One region of the Peribacillus sp. B65 genome, then DNA from elsewhere that is predicted to be linked to it. Evidence: riboswitches for the same ligand, from Rfam matches in the RefSeq annotation. Region 1 holds a riboswitch; each other region holds the start of a gene.
What was found. A riboswitch is a leader RNA that binds a small molecule or an ion and turns the genes downstream of it on or off. The one in region 1 is predicted to bind glycine.
Positions count from the first base shown of each region.

Region 2: it holds a riboswitch for glycine, as region 1 does, so the genes downstream of both, gcvT (glycine cleavage system aminomethyltransferase GcvT) here and glyA (serine hydroxymethyltransferase) in region 1, are expected to answer to the same signal.
Region 3: it holds a riboswitch for glycine, as region 1 does, so the genes downstream of both, ACSR9O_RS19575 (amidohydrolase) here and glyA (serine hydroxymethyltransferase) in region 1, are expected to answer to the same signal.

Region 1 covers NZ_CP195840.1:1,557,090-1,561,380, forward strand. The annotation lists gene ACSR9O_RS07630 (amino acid permease) at 1-1,379, shown strand, start outside; glycine riboswitch at 1,709-1,813, shown strand; gene glyA (serine hydroxymethyltransferase) at 1,998-3,248, shown strand; gene gcvT (glycine cleavage system aminomethyltransferase GcvT) at 3,387-4,291, shown strand, end outside.
Region 2 covers NZ_CP195840.1:1,790,034-1,794,324, forward strand. The annotation lists gene ACSR9O_RS08815 (DEAD/DEAH box helicase) at 1-816, opposite strand, end outside; glycine riboswitch at 1,193-1,280, shown strand; glycine riboswitch at 1,284-1,367, shown strand; gene gcvT (glycine cleavage system aminomethyltransferase GcvT) at 1,506-2,612, shown strand; gene gcvPA (aminomethyl-transferring glycine dehydrogenase subunit GcvPA) at 2,630-3,976, shown strand; gene gcvPB (aminomethyl-transferring glycine dehydrogenase subunit GcvPB) at 3,969-4,291, shown strand, end outside.
Region 3 covers NZ_CP195840.1:4,011,392-4,015,682, reverse strand. The annotation lists gene ACSR9O_RS19580 (DNA translocase FtsK) at 1-275, opposite strand, end outside; gene ACSR9O_RS19575 (amidohydrolase) at 694-1,881, opposite strand; glycine riboswitch at 2,107-2,209, opposite strand; gene ACSR9O_RS19570 (DUF1444 domain-containing protein) at 2,350-3,156, opposite strand; gene ACSR9O_RS19565 (thioredoxin family protein) at 3,207-3,518, opposite strand; gene ACSR9O_RS19560 (hypothetical protein) at 3,628-4,200, opposite strand; gene ACSR9O_RS19555 (YtoQ family protein) at 4,258-4,291, shown strand, end outside.

The sequences.
Region 1 (4,291 bases):
TGCAGGAACAAAAGTTGGATAGAGGGCTAAAAAACAGGCACGTACAACTCATAGCTATTGGAGGGGCAATCGGAACGGGATTATTTCTTGGGGCAGGAAAATCTATTCATTTAGCCGGGCCATCAATTCTATTTGCTTACATGATTACAGGCATCATTTGCTTCTTAATCATGCGCGCACTTGGAGAACTGCTCTTATCTAATTTGAACTATCATTCCTTTGTTGACTTTGTAAGAGACTATTTAGGTAATATGGCTGCATTTGTAACCGGCTGGACCTACTGGTTTTGCTGGATTTCAATCGCAATGGCCGACTTAACGGCAGTTGGTCTTTATACTCAGTATTGGTTTCCTTCCGTACCGCAATGGATGCCAGGATTAATTGCACTAGTCATTCTGCTATTTATGAATCTTGCAACCGTAAAACTTTTTGGCGAAATGGAATTCTGGTTCGCATTAATTAAGGTCATCGCTATCCTAGCACTAATTGTTATCGGTATTTTCATGATTATTAAAGGCTTTTCCACTGATTCAGGCGCAGCAAGTTTCACGAATCTATGGAGACACGAAGGGATGTTCCCAAATGGAATAAATGGTTTTGTCCTCTCATTCCAGATGGTAGTGTTTGCGTTTGTGGGCATTGAACTTGTAGGACTTACAGCAGGTGAAACAGAAAATCCAGAAAAAGTTATCCCCAAAGCGATCAATAATATTCCTATTCGGATTATAATTTTCTACATTGGCGCACTTATTGTCATTATGAGTGTTTATCCGTGGAACGCAATCATCCCAACGGAAAGCCCATTCGTCCAAGTATTTGTGGCTGTAGGTATCGCTGGTGCAGCTGGTATCGTTAATTTTGTCGTCCTAACATCGGCTGCTTCGGCATGTAACAGCGCAATCTTCAGTACAAGCCGGATGGTATATTCACTTGCCAAAGATAAAAATGCACCTGTACCGTTTGCAAAACTTAATGACCGAAAAGTACCTTCCAATGCATTGTTCTTTTCAACTGTTGTCATTTTAATTTCCGTTGTTTTGAACTATTTAATGCCTGAAGGTGTATTTACCTTGATTACAAGTATTTCTACAGTATGTTTCATCTTTATTTGGGGAATTACAGTCATCAGTCATTTGAAATACCGTAAAACAAGGCCAGATCTAGTGAAAAAGAGCAAATTTAAATTACCACTTTATCCAATTTCCAATTACTTGATCCTTGCTTTCCTAGCGTTCGTCCTTGTGGTTCTTGCACTTGCGGACGACACTCGTGTTGCCTTATTCGTTACACCTGTATGGTTCATTATGCTGATTGCGATTTATAAGATGGGCAAAACGAAGGTGGATCAGGCGAATCAGAGAGAGATAGCGGGGAATTAAGAGTCAAGAAATCCTTTGATTCTATTTGCGGTGTTTGTCCAGATAGTTGCCGCTCCATATTTTCCAACTCGGTGAGTAAAAAATCTGTCCGTTTTAAAAAAACAAAGATATCTGGTTGATCTTATGATAATTCGAAATAAATATTTTAGAATAGTATTGTTAGCGCTTTCAAAAATGCTTGACATAATTATGCTCAACAACTATTCTAAATGTACTAAATTGAATAAGCGGATGACAGTTGTGGGAGAGTGCAAAGCGACAAGCCACCGAAGGAGCAAGTTCCAAAAAGACCCTTGGAACAAATCTCTCAGGTAGATGGAACCACAAATGGACGCACCTCTGGAGAGCGCGTATTAACATATACGCCACCAAAGGGGAAAGGCTCTATTAAAAAATGGAGCTAAACTCTCAGGTAAAAGGACAGAGAAGGGTAGAGAACGCTACGACCCTTTTCTGTCCTTTTTTGCGTGCAAAAAAGGTTGTAAAGCATACTATTTTTAACAGTTTTATAGAAAAGCAGGCTTGTAGCGGGCAAGAAATTTAGTGTCTAGTACCATATTGGAATTAGTAATTAAACGAAAATTCAGAATTAATAAAAATGTCTAGGAGGAAATTTAAATGAGTTTACATCAAAATGATTTAACCATTTTTGAAGCGATTGAAAAAGAAGGACAACGTCAACATCAAACACTGGAGTTGATTGCATCAGAGAACTTTGTTAGCCCAGATGTATTAGAGGCAATGGGAAGCGTGATGACAAATAAATATGCAGAAGGTTATCCAGGAAAGCGCTATTATGGTGGGTGTGAATTTGTAGATGTGGCAGAACAAACGGCTATTGAGCGGCTAACAAAACTTTTCGGTGCCAAATATGCAAATGTTCAGCCTCACTCAGGTGCACAAGCCAATTTCGCAGTTTTTTTCGCACTGCTTCAGCCTGGTGATAAGGTGATGGGAATGGACCTTTCACATGGTGGCCACTTAACTCATGGAAGCCCAGTCAGCGTTTCAGGAAAATGGTTTGAAGTTGTGTCCTATGGAGTTAGAGAAGATACTCAGTTAATTGATTATGATGAGTTGGAAGCTATCGCAAAGAAAGAAAAACCTAAATTGATTATTGCAGGAACCAGTGCCTATCCAAGAACGATTAATTTTGCACGATTTAGAGAAATTGCCGATCAAGTTGGTGCAAAACTTATGGTGGATATGGCTCATATAGCCGGTCTGGTAGCTACTGGTCTTCACCCATCCCCAATCCCATATGCGGATGTTGTGACAAGTACAACTCATAAAACATTAAGAGGACCTCGGGGGGGCATCATTTTAACAAACGATGAAGTAATTATCAAAGCGATTAATAAATCCGTATTCCCTGGAATTCAAGGCGGTCCACTTATGCATATCATTGCAGCAAAAGCAGTTGCATTCAACGAAGCTTTACAACCAAGCTTTAAAGATTATGCGAAACAAGTCATTGAAAATGCTACAACACTTGGCGAAACATTAAAAAATGAAGGTGCAGCCCTTGTTTCTGGTGGAACAGATAATCATATTGTCCTTTTAGATTTGCGTCCGTGGAATTTAACAGGAAAAGAAGCAGAGAAATTATTGGAAGACGCAGGCATTACCGTTAATAAAAATACGATTCCCTATGATCCTGAAAAGCCATTTGTTACGAGCGGTATCCGAATGGGGACAGCAGCTTTAACAACTCGAGGCATGAAGAAAGAAGAGATGGTGAAAATTGGTGAAGTGATTGCAACCGTTCTAAAGAGTAAAGGGAATAAAGACGTTCTTCAGGAAGCAAGAGAAACGACCAAAGGGATTTGTGATGGTTATCCGTTATTTCAACAGCCAATTACTGTGTAAAGAAAGGGACAGCTTAATGGAATTATGCCTTTGCAGAAAACCTGAGCAACGGCCATGACAGCGAGATATGTCTCCTGGCAATAAAGAAACCAGTAACAGTTGAACTATTTTGCAGAAAATCATAATTGGGGGTAAACCATGGGTATTGAAACAGCATTAAAGCAAACACCGCTTTTTGAAGTATATGAAAAATACGGAGCAAAAGTCATAAATTTTGGTGGCTGGGCTCTGCCGGTTCAATTTACCAGCATTTTAGAAGAGCATGAGGCTGTTCGAACTCAAGCAGGACTTTTTGATGTTTCTCATATGGGAGAAGTACTTGTGGAAGGGAAAGATGCCGAGAGTTATATTAACTACCTTGTTACAAACGATGTAACAAAGCTTGGCATCAATCAAGCACAGTATACCGCAATGTGTTATCCAGACGGTGGAACGGTCGATGATTTATTAGTTTATAAATTAGATAATGAAAAATATCTACTTGTCATTAATGCTGCAAACATTGAGAAAGATTACGAATGGATGAAGCAGCAAGTAAAAGGAGAGATGGCGCTCCAGAATATTTCAGAAGACATTGCTCAACTTGCCATCCAAGGACCTAAGGCAGAAAGCATTTTGCAAAAGTTAACGGAAATAGATTTATCAGAAATTGGTTCTTTTAAATTCGCCCAGCATGTCAACATCTCTGGGATTACCGACGTACTTGTATCCCGTACAGGTTACACAGGAGAAAATGGATTTGAAATTTATTTATCCGCAGACAAAGCGGTAGTACTTTGGGAAAAGATCTTAGAAGCAGGAGCCACGAGTGGATTAAAACCATGCGGACTAGGTGCACGGGATACGCTTCGTCTTGAAGCACGTCTTGCACTCTATGGCCAAGAACTAAGTAAAGACATCAGCCCGCTTGAAGCAGGAATCGGCTTTGTCGTAAAGACGAATAAAGAAAGTGACTTTATCGGAAAATCTGCTCTTACAGAACAAAAAGAAGCTGGATTAAAACGAAAATTAGTAGGAATTGAAGTAACAGGCCGTGGGATTCC
Region 2 (4,291 bases), 230 kb from region 1:
CCGTTTTGTCCATTCAATGCCAGTATCGGCCCGCCGGTTTCGAATCATGACAGTGTTGACAAGTTCCTTTAGGTGTTCATCTTCAATAATGTTCCGGCCTTTCCCTTTATACTTTTCTGAAAAAAGTGAGGCATTTCCCAAGTGGCCTGGTTTCAATAACGAAACGAGGTGGAAAATTTCCTCGACTTTATTTTGAATCGGAGTGGCTGTCAGGAGTAAACAAAATTTCTTTTTCAGATTTTGGACGAATTCATAGTTCTTCGTCTTATTATTTTTAAGTTTATGAGCTTCATCAATAATGATGAAGTCGTATTCCTGCTTGAAAATGATATCTCGATGTGGAGCTCGTTTCGCTGTATCAATGGATGAAATGACCACATCACAGGAGTCCCAAACATAGCTTTTTCTCTGAACGACTGCCGGTATATGAAACTTGGTATTCAATTCAAAAGCCCATTGTGTGACAAGGGAAGCCGGAACAAGGATCAAAACTTTTTTTACAAGGCCCCTAATCATATACTCTTTTAGGATCAATCCAGCTTCAATTGTTTTTCCGAGCCCTACCTCATCAGCTAAAATGGCCTTTCCATTCATCTTTTCCACCACTTGCTTGGCTGCTTCCAATTGATGGGGAAGCGGGGTTAACTGCGGAAGGTGCTTGGGCGCCTGTAAACCTTCAAAATCAGGGATGATAAGATTTTCCTCCATTTGAACCGCGAGCTTATAAAGCTCCCAGTTTCCCCATGGACCGTCATTTTCCATCTTTTGCAGAAACTCGTCATTCCATTCAGAATTAAAGGATATATTGATTTTCATAGAAATAACTCCCTCTTAAATCATATTTTCCTTAATAAAAGGTCAAAACCCGAACATTTCATATGTGAAGTAAGAAAAATATTTCTCTTCAAAAGATATTGCAGAGATAAGTTTCTTAGGGTAGGATATAAGTATATTTAGAAAATTCCAATTTCCCAACGCTACAAAGAATCTTTGTACATCGATTTTGCAGTTCGCGTTTTCTTAGTATGGGCTATAGACTTCTAATTTATCCAAGATTACTGAAGGAGACCAATCAAACGGTTTCTGAGGTTTCAGGAGAATTGGCAGAGAATGCATTCCACGATGCTCAGAGGTTTTACCGATGTTTGGTGGCTTATTCGCTTCCTTTCATTGGTAGACCATTTATATGCGGGTGAAGATAAGGGGAGAGACTACGGATGTAGCGCCGAAGGAGCAAACTTAGCAGTGAATCTCTCAGGCAAAAGAACTCTTATTGGACGCAACTCTGGAGAGCGCCGCCCGTTTTGGGACGGCCACCAAAGGGGAAAACCTATTACATAGGTAAACTTTCAGGTTTCAGGACAGAGAAAAAGCTCAAACGGGCTTTCTCTGTCCTTTTTTGTGCTTTTTTCACATCATGAATCAGGATATATCTGATGCGTAATGACAAGAAGCTTTTGATAATGAAGCCAATTAATTTAAAAAAATCTGAAGGGGGTCATTTTTTGACCGATTTAAAAAGAACACCACTATTTGAGGTTTATCGTGAATACGGAGGTAAAACGATTGATTTTGGCGGCTGGGAACTTCCTGTCCAATTTTCGGGTATAAAGGACGAACATGAAGCCGTACGTACAAAAGCGGGGTTATTCGATGTTTCCCATATGGGTGAAGTCGATGTTAAGGGTCCTGGGAGCCTTTCCTTTTTACAAAAGATGCTGACTAATGATATATCAAAGCTGAAACAGGGCGGTGCCCAATATTCCGCCATGTGTTATGAAAACGGAGGCACGGTTGATGATCTAATCGTGTATAAAAGGTCTGAGGATGACTATCTGCTCGTGGTCAATGCAGCGAACACAGAAAAAGATTTCAATTGGCTGCAAGCTCATTTATCGGAAGATGTCCAAATCAAGAATGTATCTAGTGACTATACACAGCTGGCACTTCAAGGGCCAGCTGCAGAGAAGATTTTACAAAAACTATCGGGAAATACTGCTTTAAGTGAAATTGGATTTTTCAAGTTCAAGGAAAATGTCATGATTAACGGTATCTCCACGATGGTATCCCGTACTGGATACACTGGTGAGGATGGCTTTGAGATATATAGTGACAGTGAAAATGGTCCAGCCCTTTGGAAGGCGATTATGGATGCCGGAAACGAAGAGGGAGTTCAGCCGATTGGTTTAGGTGCTCGTGATACCCTGCGTTTTGAAGCGAAACTGCCGTTGTATGGGCAGGAGCTTTCAGCAGACATCACCCCGATAGAAGCCGGGATTGGTTTTGCAGTAAAAGTCGATAAGGAAGTTGATTTTTTCGGGAAAGCCGTTCTTGCTGAGCAAAAGGAGAAAGGAGCTCCTCGCAAGCTTGTGGGAATTGAAATGATAGACCGTGGCATTCCACGTCATGGGTATAAGGTCTACAGCGGTGATAAAGTCATTGGCGAGGTCACGACCGGTACCCAATCACCAACGTTGAAGAAAAACGTGGGTTTGGTACTTATCGATAAGGAATTTTCAGTGCTGGATGCGGAAGTCGAAGTGGAGATCCGTTCCAAACGTTTGAAAGCCGTTATAATACAAACACCTTTTTATAAAAAACCACGTAAATAGAGGGGAATGGTCATTAGATGAAACATCGTTATTTACCCATGACAGAGCAAGATAAACAAGAAATGCTGAAAGCGATAGGGGTATCCACTGCTGAAGAACTTTTCAATGATATCCCTGAGAGCGTTCGTTTTCAAGGAGAATACGATATCAAGCCTGCTAAATCGGAACCAGCATTAATGAAAGAATTATCAAGGCTTGCTGCCAAGAATGCGGATCTTAAAAACTATGCCTCCTTCCTTGGTGCGGGTGTCTATGACCATTATGCACCGGTCATCGTCGATCATGTTCTATCCCGTTCTGAATTTTACACGGCTTATACACCCTATCAGCCTGAAATTTCACAGGGAGAGCTTCAAGCAATCTTTGAATATCAAACGATGATATGTGAATTGACGGGCATGGATGTGGCTAACTCCTCCATGTATGACGGCGGGACAGCGCTGGCTGAAGCAGCCATGCTTGCTTCAGGACAGACACGCCGCAAGAAGATTCTCATTTCAGGAACCGTTCATCCTGAATCAAGAGAAGTCGTGAAGACATATGCGAAAGGGCAACGCGTGGAAGTGATCGAAATTCCTTATAAAGACGGTGTGACGGACTTAGCTGCTTTAAAGGAATTGGCGAATGAGGACATTGCAGGAGTGATCGTGCAATATCCGAACTTTTTTGGCCGGATCGAGCCATTGAAGGAAATGGAAGAAATCATTCATGGCGTCAAATCCATGTTTATCGTTTCCAGTAATCCGCTTGCATTGGGAGCTTTGACATCCCCTGGTGCACTCGGTGCAGATATCGTAACGGGGGATGCTCAGCCATTCGGCATTCCAGCGGCATTCGGTGGACCTCATTGTGGATATTTTGCGGTTACTAATAAACTTGTTCGGAAAGTTCCAGGCCGACTCGTCGGTCAAACCGTGGATGAAAATGGTAAAAGGGGATTTGTACTAACGCTACAAGCTCGTGAACAGCACATTCGCCGTGACAAAGCCACATCCAACATTTGTTCCAATCAAGCTTTGAATGCGTTGGCAGCTTCTGTTGCAATGACCGCCCTTGGGAAAAAGGGTGTCAAGGAAATGGCCGTGCAAAATATTCAAAAAGCACATTATGCGAAAAAAGCAATTATGGCAGTAGGGGTGGAAGTGATATTCGACGGTCCTTCGTTCAATGAATTTATCATTAAACTGCCTGCTTCGTTTTCAGAAATCAATAAAAGCCTTTTTGAAAAAGGGATGATCGGCGGCTTTGATTTAGGGACGGTTTATCCTGAGCTGAAAGACCATATGCTGGTTGCGGTAACTGAACTTAGAACAAAAGAAGAAATTGATGCACTTGCGCAGGAATTGGGGGATCAACATGAATAATCAAGATCAATCACTCATTTTTGAAATCAGTACTTCCGGTCGAATCGGGTACAGTCTGCCAGAAATGGATGTTGCAACTATTCCGCTCGAAGAAATTCTTCCTGCCGACTACATCCGTGAAGAAGAGGCAGAACTGCCTGAGGTGTCCGAACTGGATATCATGCGTCACTATACAGCACTCTCCAAACGGAATCATGGGGTGGATTCGGGTTTTTATCCGCTGGGTTCATGCACGATGAAATATAATCCGAAAATAAATGAAAACGTGGCACGTTTCAACGGCTTTGCCCATATCCATCCATATCAAGATCCGGC
Region 3 (4,291 bases), 2.5 Mb from region 1:
TTTCTTTTGCTCTGTTCACGATCTGGAATGAGCGGAAACTTGAACTGCCCTTTTGGATATTGAAACAGGATTTTCGTATCAGGGTCTGGCGTCTGCGACATTTTTTCCACTTTTTGATTGTAAACCTTTATTTCTTCTTCCTTTGACTTCGCAAGCTTTGAAAAATCCATTTTCCTTAATGTCTCTTCATCAAGCGGTTCATCTATAATAATCTCTTCAATTTCAATAATTTCCTCTGCTTGGAACCATTTTTTCATCTTATTTAGCCATTTCAAAACTATCACTCTTTCTACATCTGTAGTTATGTAACTAATTCTACCAGTTATTTTAAAAATATCGAGAAAATTTAAGCTAAATTGGGATTAGTATCTATTTTTTTATCGCACTCTTACTAACTTAACGTATTTCGCAGAACTCCTACCCTATTAAACCCCTTCTGGTATGAGTTTAAACCTGCACTTCGTGAAATAACATTAGCCCTTAGTCTACTATTTAAATAAAACACCGCTGTTAAATCGCGTTTACAAAGAGATTAAGTTTTCATGCGGCGCAAGAAGCAGACTGGTCAATTCATTGAAGCATCCTTCACGAAACCTCCGGTGGCATCCTGAAACCCATAAAACACCGTTCGTTAATACCGAACGGTGTTTTGTGGGTTTCCTCACTTTTTTGCAAACAAATATACCAATGGAACTATTCCCATTCATAAAAATCGCATACAACTTGGGCCACTGATTTGGATGCGATCAAAAGGGCATCTTCATCAATGTCGAATTTGGGATGGTGATTGAAATATGCCTTCTCCACCCCTTTTGGTTTACAGCCAATGTAAAAGAAGCAGCCAGGAATCTTTTCTGCATAATACGAAAAATCCTCTGAACCAGAGAAAACCGGAAATTCCATAACCTTTTTAATATCTTTGTCTTTCATGCTTTCCAGGCTATTTTTCACGAATCCAGTCAATTCAGGGTCATTATATAACGGAGGATAATCAGGCACATATGTTAGTTCGCACTGAACATCAAATTCCGTTTCTATCCCTTTAACGATGCGGTGGATTTCCCTATCGATCAGCTGTTGGGTCTCTGCTGTCATATAACGGACATCCCCTTCAATTTCTATACGATCTTTAATGACATTAAAGCTTCCTTTTCCATCGAAGGAGCCGATTGTGACCACGCCCATATCAAAAGGGTTCAAGCGGCGGCTGATCACGGTTTGTACGGCTGTCACGAAATGGGCGCCTGCCACAATGGCATCATTGGCCATATGCGGGGACGAACCATGGCCGCCTACACCCTTAATCGCCAGCTTGAAATAGGTCCGTCCAGCCATCGAATAGCCGCCGTGATACCCGACAACCCCTGCAGGATGGGACGGAAATAAATGGATTCCAAAAACGGCATCAAGTTCATCCAAAAACCCTGATTCCATAATGCTCTTTGCTCCACCTGGGGGTGTTTCTTCTGCATGTTGATGGATTATTTTAATCGTACCGGATAGGGAATCTTTAAGCTCATTGATGCAGTCTGCCAGAACCAATAAATAAGCGGTATGCCCATCATGTCCGCAGGCATGCATGACACCTTCATTTTTTGAACGGAACGGGACATCCGCTTCTTCTGTAATCGGCAACGCATCGAAATCCGCACGGAGACCTATCGTTTTCCCAGGTTTTCCGCCTTCGATCGTTACGATGATCCCTAATCCATTTCCTACATTCGTTTGAATCGACACATCCTTACCCTTATAAAAATCAATGATATATTGTGCCGTTTTTTCTTCTTTGAAGGATAGTTCCGGGTTCTCGTGTAAATGACGGCGGATTTGAACCATTTCCCCTTTACGGGCTTCCAGCATGTTCATTAATTTGCTTTTCACGTTCACGTTTATTCTCCCCCTTATTTCAAGTTGAGCATATTAGTAAGTTCCATGTTCGGTGCATGCCTTCCGATACAAAGTGCCAATTAAAAAAGGGCAGAGAAGGATTGCGTAAACTTACCGCTCCCCTTCTCTGTCCTTTTCACCTGAGAGTTTAGCTCCATTTTTGGTCATGGAGATTTCCCCTTTGGTGGCACACTGCTTCCTGCGCACTCTCCAGAGCTGCGTCCAGCTGCGGTTCCATTTACCTGAGAGATTTGCTCCAAGGGATCTTTTTGGAACTTGCTCCTTCGGTGGCTCAATGCTTGCACTCTCCCACAACATTCATCCGCTTGTTCTTTTTATATTCTCAAAATATTCCAATTATATTATCGCCGATTAAAAAATAAATATCAACTCTGAGTTATAAACTCTATTAAACTTTAAAAGGACCGCTGCCAGATGCTGACACGGTCCTTTTGTGATTCATTATTGTTCAGGCTTTTTGTTTTTACCCATAATGAAGATGGGCTCCAACTCATTTTCTTCGTAAAGGAATGATAGAGCCGTTATCGGAACATGACCGCTGGCAAAGAAGCTCATCGCCATTTGCGCAAGAATATCATAGCCCGTATCATTCTTCACATCGGCAATGATGATGACATCCTGATGGGGAATGGCCACAGCCATGGTTCCCTCGATCTTGTCCTTCATTTCCCGAAGCCATGATTCATTTAAAATCCTGCTGGCATCATATCCATCATTCGTGTTCAAAAAATAAAATGCATTACCTGCAACGATATCCGACTTCATTTCAGTGGTGAGGGAACGGGCATTGAATAGGGCAATTTCACGGATCCTGTCACCCTGCCAATTTTCCCGTTGAATCATCTTTTCATCTATAAGACGGTAGGTTTTCCCTAAATCAAGGGCATAAAAAACCCGGGTTTCAGCCGTATGCTCATCGAATAAAAACGGATTTCCTTCTTCGGATTCCATTGGAAAGGAGGTCGAGCGGATGACTGGGAAAATGAATTTCTCCTTGCCTTCCATACTGTGTTCTTCCCCCATCACATTCAGGGCCTCTTCCACGTAATAGGTAATTTCATCGATGGCCTTTTCCTGTACGTTTTCATAGTTAGCAAGCACAGGAGGCAACTCGATGGTGATCCCCTTCCCGGTCTTCACATTTTCCACCCGTAACGTATCTTGCTTGCTATCGAATTTGAATGAGCGATTCTCATCTTTTAAACGCTCCTTCAAGATATTTTTCAGCTTCGTGCTGTCCATTTTCATGACTGACCCTCCTCTTCATTGAAAAATCCCCAGCGAGAAGGGGAAATTGATTATAGTGATTGAATGAATTCCTCAATTTGTTCTTGCGTTTTGCGATCCTTGCTCACAAATCTGCCTAGCTCCTTGCCATTATCATACGCAATGAAACTTGGTATACCGAATACATCATTAGCCGCACACACATCGATGAATTCATCACGGTCCACATAAATGAATGTAAAGTCAGGAAATTTCGTTTCAATCTCCGGCATTATCGGTTCGATTACACGGCAATCTCCACACCATGTTGCTGAAAAAAGAAAGATATGTTTGCCTTCATTTTTAAATGCATCATATTGCTCTACTGTTTGTAATTTTTCCATTTGTATATTCCTCCTGCTCTAAATGACACCTTATTTTTTATAATCCCATCATACCAGAGTCTCCAGGAATCAACCATTAATACGGATCGGTTGAAAGTCACTGGTCCTCTTATTTCTGGGGCACGGATGAAACGATTTCCATCATTTGTTTTGCATCGGTTTTTAATTGGTCTTTATCCGTTTCGGTTGTCAGCTTCACTCCGCCGATCCCCACTGCAAGCTCATACTTTTCTTTCGGTATCTCTTTAATCGAAATAAAGCCGAATTTATCATCGGTTTGAAAAGAATGCAGTACTTCAAATTGATCCTCTTGTTCCTTTATGGCCAAATATAACACGGAGCTGTCTTCTTTTTCATTCGGATTGACAAATAATATATAAATCTTATCACCTTTTTGTAAAATCAAATTATTATCATGTTCTTCCACAACTTTAAAATCGTTTGGCAGATAGACCTGAATTAGGCCTGCCTCTTGATTGGGCTGTTTTTCATCGTCACGAAAAGCCACTTCAGCAGCCTTCATTGCCTTTTCGGTTTGTCTTTCGATACCTGAGCAGCCCACGATCAAACTGCTTATCAACAGGAAAACAAGAAAATTCTTATTCGATAAAGCCATCGTCATTCCTCCAGCCGTCTCTTTTACTACCATATGGATAATATTATCCTTATTTACGGAATTCATCCATTTTCTAAAAAACATGGTACAATGAAAGCAATTTTATTATCGAGGAGGAAAACAATGAAGTTAATCGTGTATCTTGCTGGGGAGATCC